One region of the Oleiphilus sp. HI0067 genome, then DNA from elsewhere that is predicted to be linked to it. Evidence: predicted binding sites of a transcription regulator. Region 1 holds the regulator's gene; each other region holds the start of a gene.
What was found. The regulator sigma-54, encoded in region 1, starts transcription at its own class of promoters, with help from an activator protein. The targets are predictions, from matches to a motif close to TGGCACNNNNNTTGCTNT.

Region 2: a site for sigma-54 is predicted at 3,153-3,170, ahead of glnK (P-II family nitrogen regulator). Genes of this name have one in related genera too.
Region 3: a site for sigma-54 is predicted at 1,376-1,393, ahead of flgF (flagellar basal-body rod protein FlgF). Genes of this name have one in related genera too.
Region 4: a site for sigma-54 is predicted at 1,737-1,754, ahead of flgB (flagellar basal body rod protein FlgB). Genes of this name have one in related genera too.

Annotation. Positions count from the first base shown of each region.
Region 1 is NZ_LWFI01001277.1:524-5,376, reverse strand. Features, by position in the region: gene lptA (lipopolysaccharide transport periplasmic protein LptA) at 1-76, shown strand, start outside; gene lptB (LPS export ABC transporter ATP-binding protein) at 57-782, shown strand; gene A3739_RS19640 (RNA polymerase factor sigma-54) at 967-2,469, shown strand; gene hpf (ribosome hibernation-promoting factor, HPF/YfiA family) at 2,546-2,848, shown strand; gene ptsN (PTS IIA-like nitrogen regulatory protein PtsN) at 2,872-3,336, shown strand; gene rapZ (RNase adapter RapZ) at 3,358-4,233, shown strand; gene A3739_RS19620 (HPr family phosphocarrier protein) at 4,275-4,544, shown strand; partial or broken gene A3739_RS19615 (magnesium transporter) at 4,657-4,853, shown strand, end outside.
Region 2 is NZ_LWFI01001155.1:32,491-37,343, reverse strand. Features, by position in the region: gene A3739_RS16970 (hypothetical protein) at 46-321, shown strand; gene A3739_RS16965 (antibiotic biosynthesis monooxygenase) at 580-897, shown strand; gene A3739_RS16960 (ammonium transporter) at 1,408-2,685, opposite strand; gene glnK (P-II family nitrogen regulator) at 2,727-3,065, opposite strand; gene A3739_RS16950 (accessory factor UbiK family protein) at 3,367-3,618, shown strand; gene A3739_RS16945 (YifB family Mg chelatase-like AAA ATPase) at 3,703-4,853, shown strand, end outside.
Region 3 is NZ_LWFI01000334.1:23,933-28,785, forward strand. Features, by position in the region: gene A3739_RS04075 (flagellar hook protein FlgE) at 1-1,288, shown strand, start outside; gene flgF (flagellar basal-body rod protein FlgF) at 1,437-2,174, shown strand; gene flgG (flagellar basal-body rod protein FlgG) at 2,265-3,050, shown strand; gene flgH (flagellar basal body L-ring protein FlgH) at 3,073-3,771, shown strand; gene A3739_RS04095 (flagellar basal body P-ring protein FlgI) at 3,787-4,853, shown strand, end outside.
Region 4 is NZ_LWFI01000334.1:18,550-23,402, reverse strand. Features, by position in the region: gene A3739_RS04075 (flagellar hook protein FlgE) at 1-156, opposite strand, end outside; gene A3739_RS04070 (flagellar hook assembly protein FlgD) at 177-854, opposite strand; gene flgC (flagellar basal body rod protein FlgC) at 867-1,301, opposite strand; gene flgB (flagellar basal body rod protein FlgB) at 1,304-1,705, opposite strand; gene A3739_RS04055 (nitroreductase family protein) at 1,839-2,414, opposite strand; gene A3739_RS04050 (adenylate/guanylate cyclase domain-containing protein) at 2,604-3,986, shown strand; gene queF (NADPH-dependent 7-cyano-7-deazaguanine reductase QueF) at 4,010-4,834, opposite strand.

The DNA.
Region 1 (4,853 bases):
TTCAAGTGAAAACTCCGATTCACAAACCAACGACAATCTAGACCAAGCGAATCCTAATGAAGACACTTCAAGCTAAGCATCTTGCTAAAGCCTACAAAAAACGACAAGTTGTTATCGACGTATCGCTTGAAATCAAAACAGGACAAATTGTTGGCTTGCTTGGTCCGAACGGCGCGGGTAAGACTACCTGCTTTTACATGATCGTTGGCCTAGTATCCAAGGATAAGGGCCAAATCCTCATTGATGACAGAGACATTAGCAACATGCCAATGCATGGGCGCGCAAAAGCCGGTATTGGTTACTTACCACAAGAAGCATCAATATTTCGAAAACTTACTGTATATGAAAATATTCTGAGCGTTCTGCAAACGAGAAAAGAATTAAGCAAGGCCGAACAACGCGAAAAAGCCGATCAATTACTAAAAGAATTTCATATAGAACATATTCGCGACAGCCAAGGTATGGCTTTATCCGGGGGCGAGCGCCGTCGCGTCGAGATTGCGAGAGCTCTCGCAATGGAGCCAGATTTCATTCTACTAGATGAACCTTTTGCAGGGGTTGATCCAATTTCAGTAAGCGACATCAAGCAAATAGTGCGACAAGTTCGCGACCGAGATATTGGCGTACTTATCACCGACCACAACGTGAGAGAGACCTTAGACATTTGCGAACAAGCCTATATTGTTGGCAATGGACACATCATTGCATCAGGCTCGTCTGAGCAAGTATTAGAGAACAAAAAGGTGCGCGAGGTTTACCTTGGCGATGAATTTACAATTTAAAACCAAATTCCCTGTGCAATTACCAGTGAAAAAAGGTTTAACTAAGTTCATCAAAAACTCGTTCAAATTCTTCTCGGAAGTTCTTAAAATAGAAGATATGACATTACGTGCTGGACAAGCACATAGAGAATTCGTTCGACAATGACAAAAACACTGAAAAAGTTAGGATGACCGACTGATGGTAATGAAGGCATCCCTACAACTCAAAATGGGGCAAAGTCTTACAATGACGCCCCAGCTGCAGCAGGCTATTAAACTGCTTCAGCTATCGACTCTAGATCTTCAGGCGGAAATCCAAGAAGCATTGGAATCAAACCCAATGCTAGAAATGATTGAAGACAGTCCTGAGACGCCAAATAGCGAGTCAGAGCAAAATTCAAAAAATGAACAATCTAGCGAAGTATCAAATTCAGAAGTCGAGCCATCACGAGATCTTCACGAAAGCGAACGCGATGAATTTAGCGATTCGATACCAACCGATTTACCTGTCGATACTGCATGGGAAGACATCTACCAAACAAGTGGCCCAGCAAGCTCTGGCACAATGCCAGATGAGAACGACAGCGATTTCGAAAGCAGAAATTCAATTAGCGAGTCTCTGAATGATCACCTGCTATGGCAACTTAATCTAACACCATTTTCTGACCGCGATCGTTTAATTGCAGAAACAATTATTGATGCGATTGACATGGAAGGCTATCTACAAAATACCATTGAAGATATTCATCAAGGTCTATTTAACGAAGAAGATGAAGATCCAGTCGAACTAGAAGAAGTTCACGCAGTTCTGAAGCGTGTTCAACATTTTGACCCAGCAGGCGTGGGCGCAAAAGACCTTCAAGAATGTCTAATGCTTCAGTTACGTCAACTAGATCCCGACACTGAGTGGCTACCGCAAGCCAAGCTTGTCGTCAGCCACTATATCAATCTGCTGGGTAGTCGCGATTACGCACAGCTCATCAGAAGAAGTCGTCTTAAAGAAGACGATTTGAAAGAAGTTCTTCGCTTGATCCAATCGCTAAACCCTCGCCCAGGCGAGTCAGTGATTCAAGCGGAACCAGAATACGTTGTTCCCGACGTCGTGGTGAAAAAGGTAAATGGGCGCTGGAAAGTAGAGCTCAATCCAGAAATCGCACCTAAGATTCGCGTAAACAACAGCTACGCTGGCTTTATAAAACGTGCAGATAATAGCAACGACAACAACTTCATGAAGGACCAACTTCAAGAAGCTAAGTGGTTTATAAAAAGCCTCCAAAGCAGAAACGAGACTTTGCTCAAAGTTGCAAGCAAAATTGTTGCACATCAACAAGGCTTTTTAGACTATGGTGAAGAAGCAATGAAACCGCTTATTCTCCATGATATAGCCCAAGCAGTTGATATGCATGAATCCACAATTTCTCGCGTAACAACGCAAAAGTATATGCACACACCGCGTGGCATCTTTGAGCTGAAGTACTTCTTCTCAAGCCATGTTGGGACGACTTCTGGCGGCGAATGCTCATCGACGGCAATACGCGCTATCATTAAAAAATTAATTGCTGCTGAAAATCCTAAGAAACCTCTTAGCGACAGCAAAATTGCAGACCTACTCAAAGATCAAGGCATTAACGTTGCTCGCCGTACTATTGCAAAGTACCGCGAAGCGATGTCAATCCCGCCTTCTAACGAAAGGAAGCGTTTAATGTAAGAAGCTGTATATTCGCAAGACTTGTTAGAAGCATCCGCGGAAATTTCTTCCGCAAAAAACCAACAAGGAGACATTTATGCAAGTAAACATCACCGGTCACCACGTTGAACTAACAGATTCAATGAAAAACTACGTTACTGACAAGCTAGAGAAGCTTGAGCGTCACGTGGACGGTATAACAAATGTGCAGGTCACCCTTTCAGTGGAAAAGCTAAGACAAATTGCGGAAGCCACACTTCACATTAGCGGCGCAGACATTCACGGTACTGCAGAAGACGAAGATATGTATACATCTATCGATAAGCTTATAGACAAGCTTGATCGACAGATACTGAAACACAAAGAAAAACAAGTTGCGCGCTCGCATGGGGCCGTGTAGCTACTCGTAGTATTGGAAGAAAAATGAACGAAGGTTCAATTACTATTAGCTCTATTCTTGTTCCGGGACTGACTCGCGTCAGTTTCCCGGGCACTAGCAAGAAAAAAACACTAGAGCATATCGCAGCTGCAATTTCACAAGAAATCCCCGAGCTGTCTGAAGAAGATTTATTCGAAAATCTAATTGCCCGTGAGAAATTAGGTAGCACTGGAATCGGACAAGGAATTGCCATCCCTCACAGCAGAATGTTGAGATGCTCAAAAGTCATAGGCGCATTATTTACACTTGAACAAGATATCGCGTTTGACGCAATCGACAACCAACCAGTTAATCTACTGTTTGTTCTGATCGTTCCTAAAGAAGCAAGCAGCGAACATTTAGAGTTACTTAGCCAAATAGCGGAAAGATTTAATGACTCTTCTTTTTGCAATAAACTACGTGCTGCATCATCTGATTCTGAGCTTTATACGTTAATGACTGAAAGCTAACTGCCTTACTGTGGAGGCACCATGAAACTCGTAATTATTAGTGGCCGATCGGGCTCAGGTAAGAGTACTGCCCTCCATGTTTTAGAAGACTTAGGCTATTACTGCATCGACAACCTACCTGTCGGTTTGCTCTTAGAGCTTGGCTCACAATCAGCAAGACAAACAGATGAGCGCTTGGCAAAAGTTGCCGTGAGCATTGATGCCCGCAACCTACAAAGCGGCATAGAAAACTTCCCTGCTTTTTATCAAGCCTTTCAAAATCAGAATATCGAAACAGACATTATCTTTCTTGACGCGGATAGCGAAACACTCATAAAGCGCTTTCATGCGACACGAAGAAAACACCCTTTAAGCTCTCCCGACATTTCCTTAAGCGAAGCCATCAACAAAGAGAGCGTTTTATTAGAACCCATTTCCAGGCAGGCTGACCTCAATATAAATACAAGCGACATGTCTTTGTATGAATTGCGTGACCATATCAAACTACGAGTAGCAGGCAGAGCTACACAAGAAATGGCCCTACTATTCCAATCGTTTGGATTCAAACACGGCGTGCCTAGCGATGCAGATTATGTTTTTGACGTTCGATGCCTCCCTAATCCGTACTGGGACCCATCTCTACGCGTATTCACGGGGCTCGACAAACCTGTTGAAGATTTCTTAAGTTCACATTCAGAAGTCGAGGAAATGGAGTCTTCAATTATTACTTTCCTCGACAAGTGGATTGATCAATTCGCCTCAAATAACCGCAGCTATATGACAATTGCCATTGGCTGCACAGGCGGCCAGCATCGTAGCGTTTATTTATGCGAAAAAATCGGAGCATACTTTAAGCAATCTCACAAAAGCGTGTTGATTCGCCACAAAGAACTATCCGCTCCAATGAAAACCCAATAAAATAAATTCTAAGAAAACACTGAGACTTCAAAGGGAATCGAATGCTTCGCGAAACTGTCGAAATTATCAATGATCTTGGACTGCATGCCCGAGCAGCAGCCAAATTCGTGGAATGCACCGGTCATTTTGAAAGCAGTTTTACCATCACAAAAGACGATAGAGAAGTTGACGGAAAAAGCATCATGTCTGTCATGATGCTTGCAGCCAGCAAGGGCACCCAGATAACGATTACTGTTGATGGCGCGGATGAAGAGCAAGCCATGAATGCCTTGAAAACATTGATCAATAATCGGTTTGATGAAGAAAGTTAACTCTAATTCGTTATAACTTATCCTATTAAGCCATTGTTTTCTTAAGAAATTAATCAACCGATCTGCACGCCATACGCTATACTCATAGCTTAAACAAACTTTCGGCGTTCCCATGGCAAGCTACTCTAACAATCAGACACCAGAGCAACACTGGCGCTCCATTTCGGATGCCATTGAAGCCGGCTCTCTGAAGCAAGTAGCTCGCATTATTAATAAGAGCTTATCGACGAGCGATGTCGCTCACCTCATCGAGTCTTCTCCACCTAAACAGCGTAATATTATTTGGCAGCTCGTCGATGATGATTATCG
Region 2 (4,853 bases), on a different contig from region 1:
GCCTCGAAACTAAGATTCCACGGCTATGTTCACTAAGGTGCTGATATGAAAGCGAAGCTTATCGCATTGTCTTTATTAAGTTTTGGGCTGCTAATGTACTTCGCAGTTGAGGAAATTTACTTCCCATTTATTTTGATCCCCTTCATCGGTTTTTCTATAACGGTATTTATGTGGCCTTTACCAAATGATGAAAGCAGGAAACGAAAAAGTCAGGGGTATAAAGGTAGTGACCCAAACGGATTCGATGTTTTAGGTGAGACAGCCAGAGCACTAAAAAACAAAAGAGATAATGAAAGCAATGGCATCGATATCGATTTATAGGCTTAACCATTTTTACAGTTCGCTCAATACAAAAAGGGTTTCAGTATCTCAGCTCCAGGGCATATTCTGATTTTGTAATGTACGGCTTGGTTCCCCTATTAATCCCATTAATTACGTTAGCATGGTTGGCGTTTTATGATTAACAGCAACATCACACATAACCAGGCTATCAAAGATCGCCCAACAAGTTGGGCTGGACAGTCAATGCTGCGCATTGCCTGCCCTTTATAGCGGCGTTAAATGCTCAAAGGAGTTTAGATGTCTCTCATTGCCAATACACCGGCACCACCTTACTACGCAGTAATTTTCACTTCTCACCGTACAGAAGGTGATAACGGTTATGGCCAAATGGCAGATCGAATGGTTGAGCTTGCGTCAAAGCAACCAGGCTTTTTAGGTGTAGAGTCAGCGCGAGAGGATGTTGGAATTACCGTATCTTATTGGTCTGATCTTGAATCCATTAAGCGGTGGAAGAAAAATGCAGGGCACCAAGAAGCCCAACGGCTTGGTCATGAGAAATGGTATGCATCGTTCAAAACTCGTATATCGAAGGTGGAACGTGACTACGGCATTTAACAATACAATCGACGCCCGCCAGCAAGCTAGCTCGGACCTACGTTTCGGTGCTTCGCGCCTACACTGCGGCCCGTTATTGTAGGCGTTCATGTCTGCTTACTATATAAACTCGAAATAAATCCCAGTTAAAAACTTGCCTGTCTGACGTCCGCTTCTGTATATAAATCGAAAAGTTTTCGCGCCGCGAAATGTCCGCTTCTTTGTAGAAGTACGCATCAAGGATCGACCGGACATCAGCAGTTCAACATCCGCTAATGTCTATTTCTGTGCATTCACAAACCAGATTCCGGATACCCCAGGGCACCCTCTCTTGCGCGTTGCGCAATTCACCTTGTCACGCTTCGCTGTCCGGAATGACGAACGGGAGGATGATCGCTTCTGTCTATTCCTAAACATAGAATGCTAAACAATAACTTTTTATGCGTAGGGTTAAACAAACAATTCGATAGACAACAAAAAAGGGCGCTCAATGAGCGCCCTTCTTCTTAGATCTTACTAAGGACTAGTTGATTAGTCTTTAGTGAACTCTGGGTATGCTTCCATACCACATTCTGAAAGATCCACACCTTCGTACTCTTCTTCTTCAGAAACTCGTAGACCGATAACCGCTTTGATTACGCCCCAAGCGATCAAGCTTGTTACGAATACCCATGCAAAGATTGTTACCGCACCTACTAGCTGACCCATGAACGTAGCGTCTGCGTCTGAAAGTAGAACCGCGAAGATACCCCAAAGACCAACAACACCGTGTACAGAGATCGCGCCGACTGGATCGTCAAGCTTAAGCTTATCAAGAGTAACGATTGAGAATACGACGATCACACCACCGATTGCACCGATTACAGTAGCAAGTAGTGGAGATGGATCTGCAGGCTCAGCAGTGATAGCAACAAGACCAGCTAGTGCGCCGTTCAATGCCATTGTAAGGTCTGCCTTACCGAACAAGATGCGTGCAACGATAAGAGCAGCAATCAAACCACCCGCTGCAGCAGCGTTTGTGTTCAAGAATACGCTAGCAACTTCGTTTGCTACAGCGATACCGCCAAGCTTCAAAGTAGAACCACCGTTGAAACCGAACCAGCCCATCCAAAGGATGAAAGTACCAAGAGTCGCTAGTGGAAGGTTAGCGCCTGGGATAGCGTTAACTTCACCGTTAGGACCGTACTTACCTTTACGAGCACCAAGAAGGATAACACCAGCAAGTGCAGCTGCTGCACCAGCCATGTGAACGATACCAGAACCTGCGTAGTCGCTGTAGCTAAGCTCATACAAGCCGAATACTGCGTCGCCGTTCCAAGTCCAAGAACCTTCCATTGGATAGATGAAACCAGTCATGATTACCGCAAAAACTAGGAAAGCCCAAAGCTTCATACGCTCTGCAACCGCACCAGATACGATAGACATTGCAGTTGCAACGAATACTACCTGGAAGAAGAAGTCAGACGCGCCTGAGTACTCACCCATGTCGCCGAAACCAGCTTCAGTTGCAGAAGCAAGTACGCCAGCGATTGCAGCTTCGTCCATAGAAGCAACGCTGTCAGTAGCACTTAAGAAGTAGCCGCCGCCGTACATGATTTCGTAACCGCATACTAAGTACATAGTACAAGCGATCGCGAACAACGCGACGTTTTTAGTCAAAATTTCAGTCGTGTTCTTAGCGCGAACAAGACCTGCTTCAAGCATGGCGAAACCTGCCGCCATCCACATTACTAATGCGCCGCACACCAAGAAATAAAAGGTGTCCATCGCATATTGAAGTTCAAATATGTTATTGGATAACTGTTCCATGATAGCCCTCCGTACCTAGGCTCTTATGATTTATAAAATGGTTATACAGCGTCAGTGCCGGTTTCGCCGGTACGGATACGAATCGCTTGCTCAAGAGCAGAAACGAAGATCTTACCGTCACCGATTTTTCCTGTGTTTGCAGCTTTAGAGATTGCTTCGATTACTTGATCAAGTAAATCAGAGCCAATAGCTACTTCGATTTTTACTTTTGGAAGGAAGTCCACAACGTATTCCGCACCGCGGTATAGTTCTGTGTGACCTTTCTGACGACCGAAGCCTTTTACTTCAGTTACCGTAATACCTTGCACGCCAATTTCAGATAATGCTTCTCGCACATCGTCCAGCTTGAAAGGCTTGATAATGGCAGTTACGAGTTTCATATATGTCTCCTTATTATGCCGCCTATTTCATTATTATTTCTGTCTCGACTGGGCAGCGAGTCTTCTGCTGCATCGTAGTGAACTGATAAAGCAGTCTGTGTGCCAATGATTAAAAGTTCATAATAATCAGTCGCTTATGAATATTTTTTGATGTTTTGTTTTTGAAAAGTGCGCTTAAGAAGGGCGAGTATGTGTGCTACGCACTGTTTTGGTGCTTTATTTTGGTGCGTATTCTTCAACTGTGATTCGATGGAGGGCAATGGTAGACTTGGCGCCAGTTTTAGACAGTTGGTAAGAGACTATGTTGAACCCTCAGCAATTATTCGGAGTGATTCAAGATCAGGTTAATCAAGTTTTTCCTGAATTTGGTAAAGCTGCACAGGACGAGATTTCAAACAATCTGAAGATTGTTATTTCTAGTGTTATCAATAAGTTGGATCTAGTATCTCGTGAAGAGTTCGATGCACAACAAGCAGTGCTAGAGCGCACGAGAGAAATGCTTGAACAGTTAGAAAAGTCTGTACAGGACTTACAAAGTAAAATCGACGAGTAACACTCGTTTGGTCAAAAAGCTTTGCTAAGGATGGCAAAGTGAAACTTGCACCATGGTTGTGCAATATTTGAGCAAGGATGCGTAATGAGTTTGTCTATTGTGAAAACGCGGGCATTGTTCGGCGTTGAATCCCCTTCCGTGCGTGTTGAAACGCATCTATCCAATGGTCTGCCTTCATTTACCGTTGTTGGTTTACCCGAGGCGGCCGTAAAAGAAAGCCGTGAACGTGTGCGCTGCGCACTTATAAATAGTGGTTTTGAGTTCCCGATGCGCCGCGTGACCGTTAATTTAGCGCCTGCAGACATACCGAAAGAGGGCGGCCGTTTCGATTTAGCTATTGCTGTTGGGATCTTGGCGGCAAGTGGGCAATTGAATGGAGTTGATATTAGCGCTTGCGAGTTTATTGCCGAGTTAGCATTAACTGGAGAGTGCAGTCCCGTCACGGGTGTCTTACCTTCTTTGATTGAAAGCCTCGAGTCTAGCCACCGTGTGTTTGTTGCGAAGGATGATCTCCGTTATGCTCACTTATTAGGTGCAAAATCGATCTATGGCATAGAAGACCTTCGGCAGTTGGTGGAATATCTTCGCGATCCTGAGCGTGCAACGACATGCCGATATACTGCAGAAACTTCTGATCAAGACCTAGATGCTCAAATAGATGATCTGTCGGATGTTCTTGGTCAGTATTCTGCGCGTAAAGCGCTAGAGATAGCTGCAGCGGGAGGGCATAACTTATTGTTATTTGGTCCGCCAGGAACAGGCAAAAGTATGCTTGCTTCGCGTATCAGCGGCATATTGCCTCAACTTAATATCAAACAAGCACGCGACGTAGCCGCTTTATATAGCTTAACCAATACTCCGAGAGATGAGGGGGATTGGTTTACACCACCATTTCGTTCACCTCATCATTCGTGTTCGGCAGTTTCTCTTGTAGGAGGTGGCGCTAAACCTAAACCCGGTGAAGTGTCTTTAGCGCATCAGGGTGTTTTATTTTTGGATGAGCTGCCAGAGTTCTCGAGGCATAGTCTTGAGATGCTACGAGAGCCTTTAGAGTCGAATGCGATTTCGATCGCGCGCGCACAGCATCAAATTACCTTACCTGCGAATTTTCAATTTATTGCTGCCATGAATCCATGCCCGTGTGGCTATTTAGGGCATCCAACGATTGCTTGTACTGATACGCCGCAACAAATCGAACAGTATCGCCGAAAATTATCGGGCCCTTTATTAGATCG
Region 3 (4,853 bases), on a different contig from region 1:
TCGTTTCAGTGCGGTTGATGGTGTAAATGCAACGGCAAGAACAACTGTGACGGTACCAGTGGCGAGCTGGGCTAACACTTCTGATTCAATGACGATTACTGTCAATGGAGTGACGTTTCAGCCATCTTCAGCTGCAACCCAAACCAATGCCGAGCAATTGGCGGACATTGGTCAGCAAATTAACTCGTCTGCATTAGTCGGTACTACTGCTGTTATCAATGGCGCAGGTGACCTAGAAATTATTCAAGATCAGGGTGAAGATTTGCGCTTCGGTGTTGCGGGTGCAGCAGGTGACGCATACAACATTGAAGGCTCTTCTCCTGGTGCACTTGCTTTAGCAGTTGGCGGTACTGTCGCGGCAACGGTTGGTGGTGTTGTCGACTTTACCTTGGATGACAACTTCTCCTTTAGTTCTGGTACCGGCACACTCGTTGGTTCAACCGTTGGTCAGCCATTTGTCAATAATGGCTTTGATCCAACAGATGCAGGTACTTATAACCATGCAACGTCAACAGAAATCTTCGATAGTCTTGGTAACTCGCATATCTTGAACTTGTATTTTGTGAAGCAGCCTCAGCCATCTAACGTGGCACAAGAGCAGAGCACTTGGCAGATGCATGTTCAAATTGATGGCTTCGATGTGGGTGACCCTTTAATTGGCGATCAGGCGTCTCGCGCAACATTCAACGTTGTCTTCAATGGCGATGGTTCGCTTAATCAGACTTTGACCGATGATGTGTTGATTTCTAACTGGGTGCCTCGTGATGAAAATGGTGATCCAAATGGCGCAGCATTACCGATCAATTTGGTAGACGGCGGAACCTTGCCGGTAGAATTCCCTCCAACCAGTTCAAACTTTGAAATCGATATCGCTACACTGACGCAATTCGGCAGCCCGTTTGCTGTGAATGACTTAGGGCAAAATGGGTATACAACCGGTCGACTGGTTGGTCTAGATGTAGACAGTTCAGGTGTTATTTTGTCGCGTTTCTCAAATGGTGAGACTCAGGTTCTTGGTCAAGTAGCTTTGGCAAACTTCCGAGACAAAGAGGGTTTGGCGCCGGTTGGTGACAGTGTTTGGGTAGAAACATTTGCTTCTGGTGATGCTGTTGTTGGTGCGCCGGGGACTGCATCATTAGGCTTATTAACTTCTTCTGCGACAGAGTCATCGAATGTTGATTTGTCGCAAGAGCTGGTGAACTTGATCGTTGCTCAGCGTAATTATCAGGCTAACTCAAAGACTATCGAGACCGCTGATACGATTCAGCAGACTATTCTGAATATCTAATTTTCTTTTTTGATATTCGCCGCCTTCTGGTTGAAGGCGATAAAAAAGGGAAGCACTTCTGTGTTTTCCTTTTTTGCGTTTAGTCCTTGGCAGATAAATTGCTTTATACCTCTTAATAGTAAATATCTGACGAAAAAAGGACACTCAAGTGGATAAAGCTTTATATATTGCGATGAGTGGCGCAAAGCAAAATATGTATGCGCAACGCGCACATTCCAACAATTTGGCGAATGTGAATACCACGGGGTTTAAAGAAGATTTTGCGCAGGCGCGCGCGATGTCTGTGTATGGTGAGCATTTTCCAAGTCGTGCATATTCAATGACAGAGCGTCCAGCGACGCGCTTTGAGCAAGGTCCGCTGCAGGAAACAGGCAATGCGCTAGATATCGCTTTAAAGGGTGAGGGCTGGATTGCTGTTCAGTCTCCTGATGGCGAGCAAGCCTTTACGCGCGCGGGTGATTTGCAGATTGATGTAAACGGTTTCTTGCGCACAGGTTCGGGTCTAGAAGTTCTGGGTGAGGGTGGGCCAATTGTTGTTCCTCCATCGGCTGGAGTTGAGATTGGAGTGGATGGAGCTATCTCCGTTATCCCGCTAGGTGGTGAGGCTGCAGTTGTACAGATTGATCGTATTCGCTTGGTGAATCCAGATCCTGCCAATATGGAAAAACGTGGTGACGGTTTAATGTACGTCAAAGATGGTATTGAGCCTCCTTTAGATGAAACCATTCACGTTGAATCTGGTTTTCTTGAAGGTTCGAATGTGAATGCCGTATCTGCGTTAACCGAAATTCTTACGCTTTCGCGTCAATACGAGCTGCAAGTCAAATTAATGAGTCAAGCTGATCAAAATAGTGAAGCTTCGGCACGCTTGTTGCAATTTTCCTAAATAAGTCAATTTAACGTTGTGGGCGGCATGATTTTGCTGCCCGATTTCAGGTCAACCCCTCGCTTGGGTTGTTCTAGATAGGAGAGAGTCATGCATCCCGCTTTATATGTCAGTCAAACGGGCCTGAGTGCACAAGATACCAAGTTATCGACCATTTCGAATAACTTGGCCAATGTCGGCACCGTTGGTTACAAACGTGATGACGCAGTTTTTCAAGATCTTCTATATCAAATTAAGAGAGATCCAGGTGCGCTTAGCTCACAGGATTCTCAGCTCCCATCAGGCCTGCAGCTTGGTACGGGTGTTCGTGTTGTTGGAACGGTTAAAGAATTTAGTCAAGGCTCAATGCAGGTAACGGAGCGTCCTCTAGATATGGCGATCTCTGGTCGAGGCATGTTTCAGATTGCCTTACCTGACGGGTCTACCGCATACACGCGCGATGGTAGATTTCAGATTAATTCAGATGGGCAAGTTGTGACCGCTAACGGCCACGCCTTAGAGCCAGCCATTACTATTCCAGAAGGAATGAACGAAATTACGATTGGCGAAGATGGCGTGATTACAGGCACTGTTGCGGGTGACCCAGCTTTGCAGAACCTTGGGCAAATTGATCTTGCAGATTTTATTAACCCGCAAGGTTTAAAAGCCATTGGTAATAACTTGTTCCGCGAAACCGAAGCTAGTGGCAATCCAATTGTTGGCACGCCTGGCTTAGATGGAATTGGCACGGTGAGCCAAGGCATGTTGGAAACCTCAAACGTAGATGTTGTGACTGAGTTGGTGAACATGATTACCACGCAGCGCGCCTACGAAATGAACTCAAAAGTCGTTTCGACTGCAGATCAAATGCTGCAGTTTATCTCGCAGAACGTGTAATGCTGTTGTTGAGTTTTTGTCTATGTTGAACGTAATCAAAGCTGCATTGAAACTTGCTAATACGCTTGCCATTTTGGCGAGCGTTGGTTGTGCTGCGATTACGCGAGAGCACCCTGTTCCGGATGATCCCAGATATGCGCCGATCCCTGCGCAAAGCTTGCGCATGGGTGAACCTGTGACCGGTAGTATTTTTCAATCTCATCGCCAGTTTAGTGTCTATGGCGATCAAGTTGCGATCAATGTCGGTGACATCTTGACCGTGAACCTGCAAGAGTCCACGCGAGCGAGTAAAAGCGCAGACACGACTTATGACAAAAGCGATGAAGTCGACTTTAACGAAGCGAATATTCTCGGCAATACCATCAGCTTTAAGGGTATGAGCTTAGCAACCGATCCATCGTTTGAACGCGAATTTGAGGGCTCAGCTGAATCTGGGCAAAGCAATAGTCTTGCGGGTGCTATTTCAGTCACTGTTGCTGAGGTGTTTCCTAACGGATTACTTCGCGTGCAAGGTGAGAAATGGTTGAGTTTGAATCAAGGGGATGAGTACATCCGTTTAACTGGTCTGATTCGACCTCAAGATATCGGTATTGATAACACGGTTCCGTCTTCAAAAATTGCGAATGCCCGAATCGCATATGGTGGCACGGGTGAGTTTGATCAAGTGAATCGACAAGGTTGGTTGACGCGATTCTTTAACAGCGAATGGTGGCCTCTGTAGTAGGGAGCGTTAATGATGCTGAGACAATTATCTTTTCTAATAAATTTATTATGTATCGTGCTAGTAAGTGTGTGGTTACTATCGCCTGCGCACGCAGATAGATTGAAAGATATGGCAAGTATTGAAGGTGTCCGAAGCAACCAATTGATCGGTTATGGTCTCGTTGTTGGTTTAGATGGCACGGGTGATAAAACCCCATTTACGAGCCAAACATTCCGTAATTTGATGAATCAATTTGGTATCACGATTCCACCTGGTGTTGATCCAAAAGCGAAGAATATTGCAGCGGTTGCTGTGCATGCGGATTTGCCCGCGTTCGCCAAACCTGGCCAACGCATTGATGTCACGGTATCAAGCCTCGGTGATTCGAAGAGCCTACGTGGCGGGTCTTTGCTAATGACACCGCTTAAAGGTGCCGATGGTCGAATTTATGCCATGTCGCAGGGCAGTTTGGTCGTTGGTGGTTTTGGTGCAGATGGTAGCGATGGTTCATCGATTACGGTGAATGTTCCAAGTGTGGGGCGTATACCAAATGGTGCGACGGTAGAGCGCGGTATTGCGAGTCCGTTTAGCCAAGGCGATACGATCACATTTAATTTGCATCAGCCTGACTTTACAACGGCCATGAACGTCTCGCAGCAAATCAACGATATGCTTGGTCCGGACACAGCCTATGCGCAAGACGGCACATCAATTCGTGTGCGTGCTCCGAGGGACTCAGCGCAGCGCGTGTCGTATCTCGCAATGCTAGAAAATCTGAATGTTGAGCCAGGTGAGGCTGCCGCAAAAGTCATTATTAATTCGCGAACTGGAACCATCGTTGTTGGGCAAAATGTAAAAGTACTTCCTGCCGCTGTAACCCATGGCAGTTTGACGGTGACGATCAACGAGCAAGCTGAAGTCAGCCAACCTAATCCATTTTCGGACGGCCAAACAGTCGTTGTGCCGCGTTCAGATGTCAGTGCTGAACAAGAAAAAGGCCGCATGTTTGAGTTTGGTCCTGCGACCACGCTTAGTGAGATTGTACAAGCTGTTAACCGTGTAGGAGCAGCACCTGGCGATATCATGGCGGTGCTAGAAGC
Region 4 (4,853 bases), on a different contig from region 1:
TACCCCACCGCCAAAAAAGCTATTTGAATAGGCATCACCAAATTCAGCACGTGAACGCTTGAAACCAACCGTACTTGCATTCGCAATATTATTACCAGTGACCTCGAGGTCTGTTGCGGATACTTTTAATCCACTGAGTGCTACATTGAATGTCATATTGAACCTCTACTGATTAATTAATTAATTTCGCGCACGTTCTCTAACGGAACGCCACCTAAGCCAGCCAAGTTAAGTGTCACTTCGCCGCTTTGAGCGATTGATACACTATTCACTTGCGAAGCAAACAAGGTATCGACCTGCTCAGCGCCCGCGCTTGTTTTTATTTCTGCTTTTATTGTGTATTTGTCTGCAGGCATCTGATCACCCTGCTCATTCAAACCATCCCATTCAAACGGCACTGAACCGGCAAATTGTTGCCCAAGGTCAACACGCCGCACGAGCTCACCTGAACCATTCAAAATAGAGATAGAAAGATTGCTAGTTCCAGACGGAATGTCTGCAATGCCGCTAATCGTTCCACTTGCCGAAAGTGGAGCCTCAGCGCCTGGCACCAACACAGAGCGCCCAACCATGGCAGACGCTTGCAATGCTTGTGTAGACTGGAACTTATTGGTGAAGTTATTCACCGTGTTGTTAATTTGTTGCATTTCTTCTAGCGCACTAAATTCAGCTAGCTGCGAGATAAAGGCACCGTTATCTTGAGGCTCAAGAGGGTTTTGATTCTCGAGCTGAGCGATCATCAGATCCAAAAACTCGTTTTTACCCAAGTCACCTTTCTTTGCCGCTTCGCCGTTATTTTCTAAGCGATACTGCGCTAGAGGATCAGCAACACCGGAGGTATTAATACTTGTCATCGTCTATCTCGCCTATTGGCCTAAAGTTAAAATTCGTTGCATCATGGTTTTGGCTGCCTCCATGACATCGACATTTGTTTGAAAACTGCGCGAGGCGGACATCATGTCAGCCATTTCCTCTACAACATTCACATTGGGATATATGACGTAGCCCTGCTCATCCGCCAAAGGGTGATCCGGCTGATAACGCATATCCAACGCTGCATCACTCTCGACAATACCTTTAATCTGAACACCTTGAGAACCCGCATCTGTCATACTCGGCATTGCACCTGTCATAGCGCTTTCTTGAATCGCTGCAAATACAGGCTTTCGCGCTCGATACACTTCGCCAGTACTGCTCGCTGCACTATCTGCATTCGCGATGTTACTAGCGGTTGTATTTAAACGTACCGACTGTGCCGACATGCCAGAACCGGCAATATTAAAAATGGAATTTAAAGACATGCTTATTCACCCTTTATTGCTTTGCTTAGGGATTTAAACTTTCCATTCAAGAACTGAAAGCTCGCCTGATAGTCGAGAACATTCTTGGTAAATTCAGCAAGCTCTTGCTGCGTATCTACTGTGTTCCCGTCTACGGATGGCTGAGTTGGCGTTCGGTAAAGAACTTCCGCTCCGGATTGACCTTGGTTCGGAGCAATGTGACCGCCTTGCGTAGCGCTCATCGCTAACTGCCCATCAAGCATGCTTTGCTGTTCAGCCATCGCCGCTTTGAAGTCAATGTCGCGCGCTTTGAATCCGGGCGTATCTGCATTTGCTAAGTTGTTTGCCATCAACTCAGCACGCTGCACTCGAAGCTCTACAGCTTGCGGGTGAACACCTAATGCATTTTGAAATGAAATCGCCATTTAACTCATCCTAGTTAATCTAAGAGGTTAAAAAGCAAGAGAAGTGCCAATTATTTTTTCTTATTTTTCAATAACTTATAAATTGCCGCTTTTATTGCCCGCGGCAAGGCTTATCCGTCATGCGACGCGAGCGTTATTGGCCAGTCCAAAAAGAAAAACTATCCTCTAAAACGGGGTCTACAATACGCTTTGCGTCTCCTTCAGGCGTTCCTATATATAAAAAGCCGACGAGACTTTCGTGCTCAGAAATTCCTAAACCACGCTTCACAACAGAGTCGACTGCCATATCGCCCGTTCGCCACATCCCTCCAAACCCTTCTGCTTGTAAAGCCAAAAGGATGTAGGACAACCCGGCAGCAACACATTGCTCCTGTTCAAAATAAGGCACTTTGGGATGATCGATATTCTTCGAAACGGCCACTAAAATCATCGGTGCGCGAAACGGCATTTTTTTACACTTTTCGATCTTCGCTTCACCACAATCTGGATTGGCCGCAACTGCAGCCTGCGCAAATAGCTCACCTAGCTTGGTTCGCGCATCACTTTCCACAATCAAATATCGCCCTGGGCGAAGTACCTTGTGGTCAGGCGCACGTAGTGCACTTTTCAAAATACCTTTTAATTGTTCACCTTCAGGTGCAGGTGAAACTAATCGTGGAAAAGACACGCGCTGATGCAAGAAGTTTAGGATGCTGTTTTCATAGCTCATGATGAATCGCTTTACACAGAGAACATTTGTTAATAAAAAAAGGAGGTGCTAACCTAAGCCACCAAAATTAAGGCTAGGCAAGACTCAAGCAGCAATAATACAGAATAAGCGCGCTTGCCTAAATAGATTGCGAAGAAAGGAAATACCCAGTTTTACGAACACCTCTTTTATTCGTTTGGGCAGTAAACTATGGCAAGTGAACCAAGTATAATTAATTATGATGCGCCGCCGTCAGTCATGCCGGCCTATAATGGGCGCGTACTTGCTTACCTAACGTCTACTCTCACCTTTATTACGGGCATTTTATTAGGTCATTTTGATAAGAACCTAATTTGGTTTGTGCCTTTCGCCATGCTTTGGCCCCACCTTTTATATTTCTTCGTACGTCATTTCAAACTTGCTGATAATCCAACCGCTCGTGAAGTAACCTTACTTATAGACGGTGTTATTGTTGGGTGTACGATTGTTCTCATCGAATTCAGCCTCACTGCTTCTTTATTCTCGATCATTATGGGTGCGTTTAGCTTCATTGTTGTAGGAGGTATGAAGCTATTAGTACTCGGCTGCATCACGGCATCTATATCATTAGGATTAAGCGGCTTAATTTTCGGATTTAACTTCAATATAAATGAGCCGGTATTGGTGACTCTTGTGGCTGGTATTGGGGCAGGTGTCTATGTTGCTGTTACCGCATATTACACACACCAACAAGCGAAGGCCTTGGTAAAAGCGAAGTCACAGATTCAGCATCAACGAGAACAGTCGATCTCACTATCGCATAAGCTTGCGAAGTATCTTTCACCACAAGTATGGCAATCTATCTTTACCGGTGAACGTGACGTTCGTCTTGAAACACAACGTAAGAAATTAACGATCTTCTTCTCAGACATTAAGGGCTTTACCGAACTTGCTGAGGAAATGGAGCCAGAGAGCCTCACTGAGCTTCTGAATAACTACTTTAATGAGATGTCTCAAATCGCATTAAAGTATGGCGGCACTATTGATAAGTTTGTCGGCGATTCGATCATGATCTTCTTTGGCGACCCGACAAGCCGCGGACCAAAAGAAGATACGCTTGCCTGTGTAGCCATGGCGATCGAGATGCGTAAGCACATGAAGATTCTCCGCCAAAAATGGCAAAGCCAAGGGATCAAAACACCTCTACAAATTCGTATCGGCATCAGTACTGGATACAGCACGGTAGGTAACTTCGGCGCCGAGAATCGCATGGATTATACGATCATCGGAAAAGAGGTAAATCTTGCGTCTCGTCTTGAGAGCTTAGCGGAGCCTGGAGAAATACTGATCTCTTACGAGACCTTCTCGTTAGTCAAAGATAAGGTAATGTGTAGAGATAAAGGCGAGATCACTGTAAAAGGATTCTCTCGCCCTGTGCCAATTTATCAGATCGTCGATTTCCGCAGAGATATTGGCGCTGGCCAGAGTTTTATCGAACATGAAACAGGCGGCTTTGCGCTGTACTTAGACACCGAAAAAGTCACAACTGAAGAGAAAGACTTAGTTGTTCGGGCCCTTGAGCGCGCCGCGGAAAAACTCAAGGACCGCGATTAAATCAAATAGTTCTCTTTTAAGAACTACTGCCTAACATATCGCGTTTGAGGACAGACAGAAACACGGTCTTCGGTTGCTCGATAAGGGTTGATATCTAAGCCCCCGCGGCGCGTATAACGAGCCATTACACTCAAAGATGTACATCCACACTTCGCCAAAATATCAGTAAATATTTGCTCACAGCAATGTTCGTGAAAGTCCTGACAATTGCGGAAAGATACCACGTAGCGTAGCAAACTTTCACGATCAATCTTAGGCCCTTTGTAGGAAACAACCACAGTCCCCCAATCTGGTTGACCCGTTACCGGACAATTCGATCGTAACAAATCTGAATATAAGGTTTCTTCAACAAGCTCATCGCTATCAGCTTGAAGCAGATCTGCGTTTGGCTCGTACACAAAATCTTTGGCATCCAGATGATCAACGCTTTCACCAGCTGGTAGGTTTACCGCTTGAATATCAACAAGGTCGTGTAACTGAACCGTTACTGCAGCACCTGCTGCTGTACTCAAGTCCTGCTCTAGAGTTTCAATCAATGCGTCTTTACTTTTTATCTTCTCTTGATTAAATGAATTGAGATACAACTTAAACGACTTAGACTCGATGATATTCTTCGACTGACAAGGAATACTAAAAACCCCAATGGCGACTTCTGGCTTACCATTAGTGTTTAGCCAAGACACCTCAAAACTCGTCCAAACATCTTCACCAGCAAATGGTAAATCCGTGTCTTCGATCCCTAAACTCGCGCGAGTTTCACTCCGTGCAATTGGGAATAGCACCTCGGGTGCGTATCGATCTAAATAATTCGTTTCTTTACCTAACTGGCTGTTCTCAACAATCGCCATACATACCTCAAATAATTTT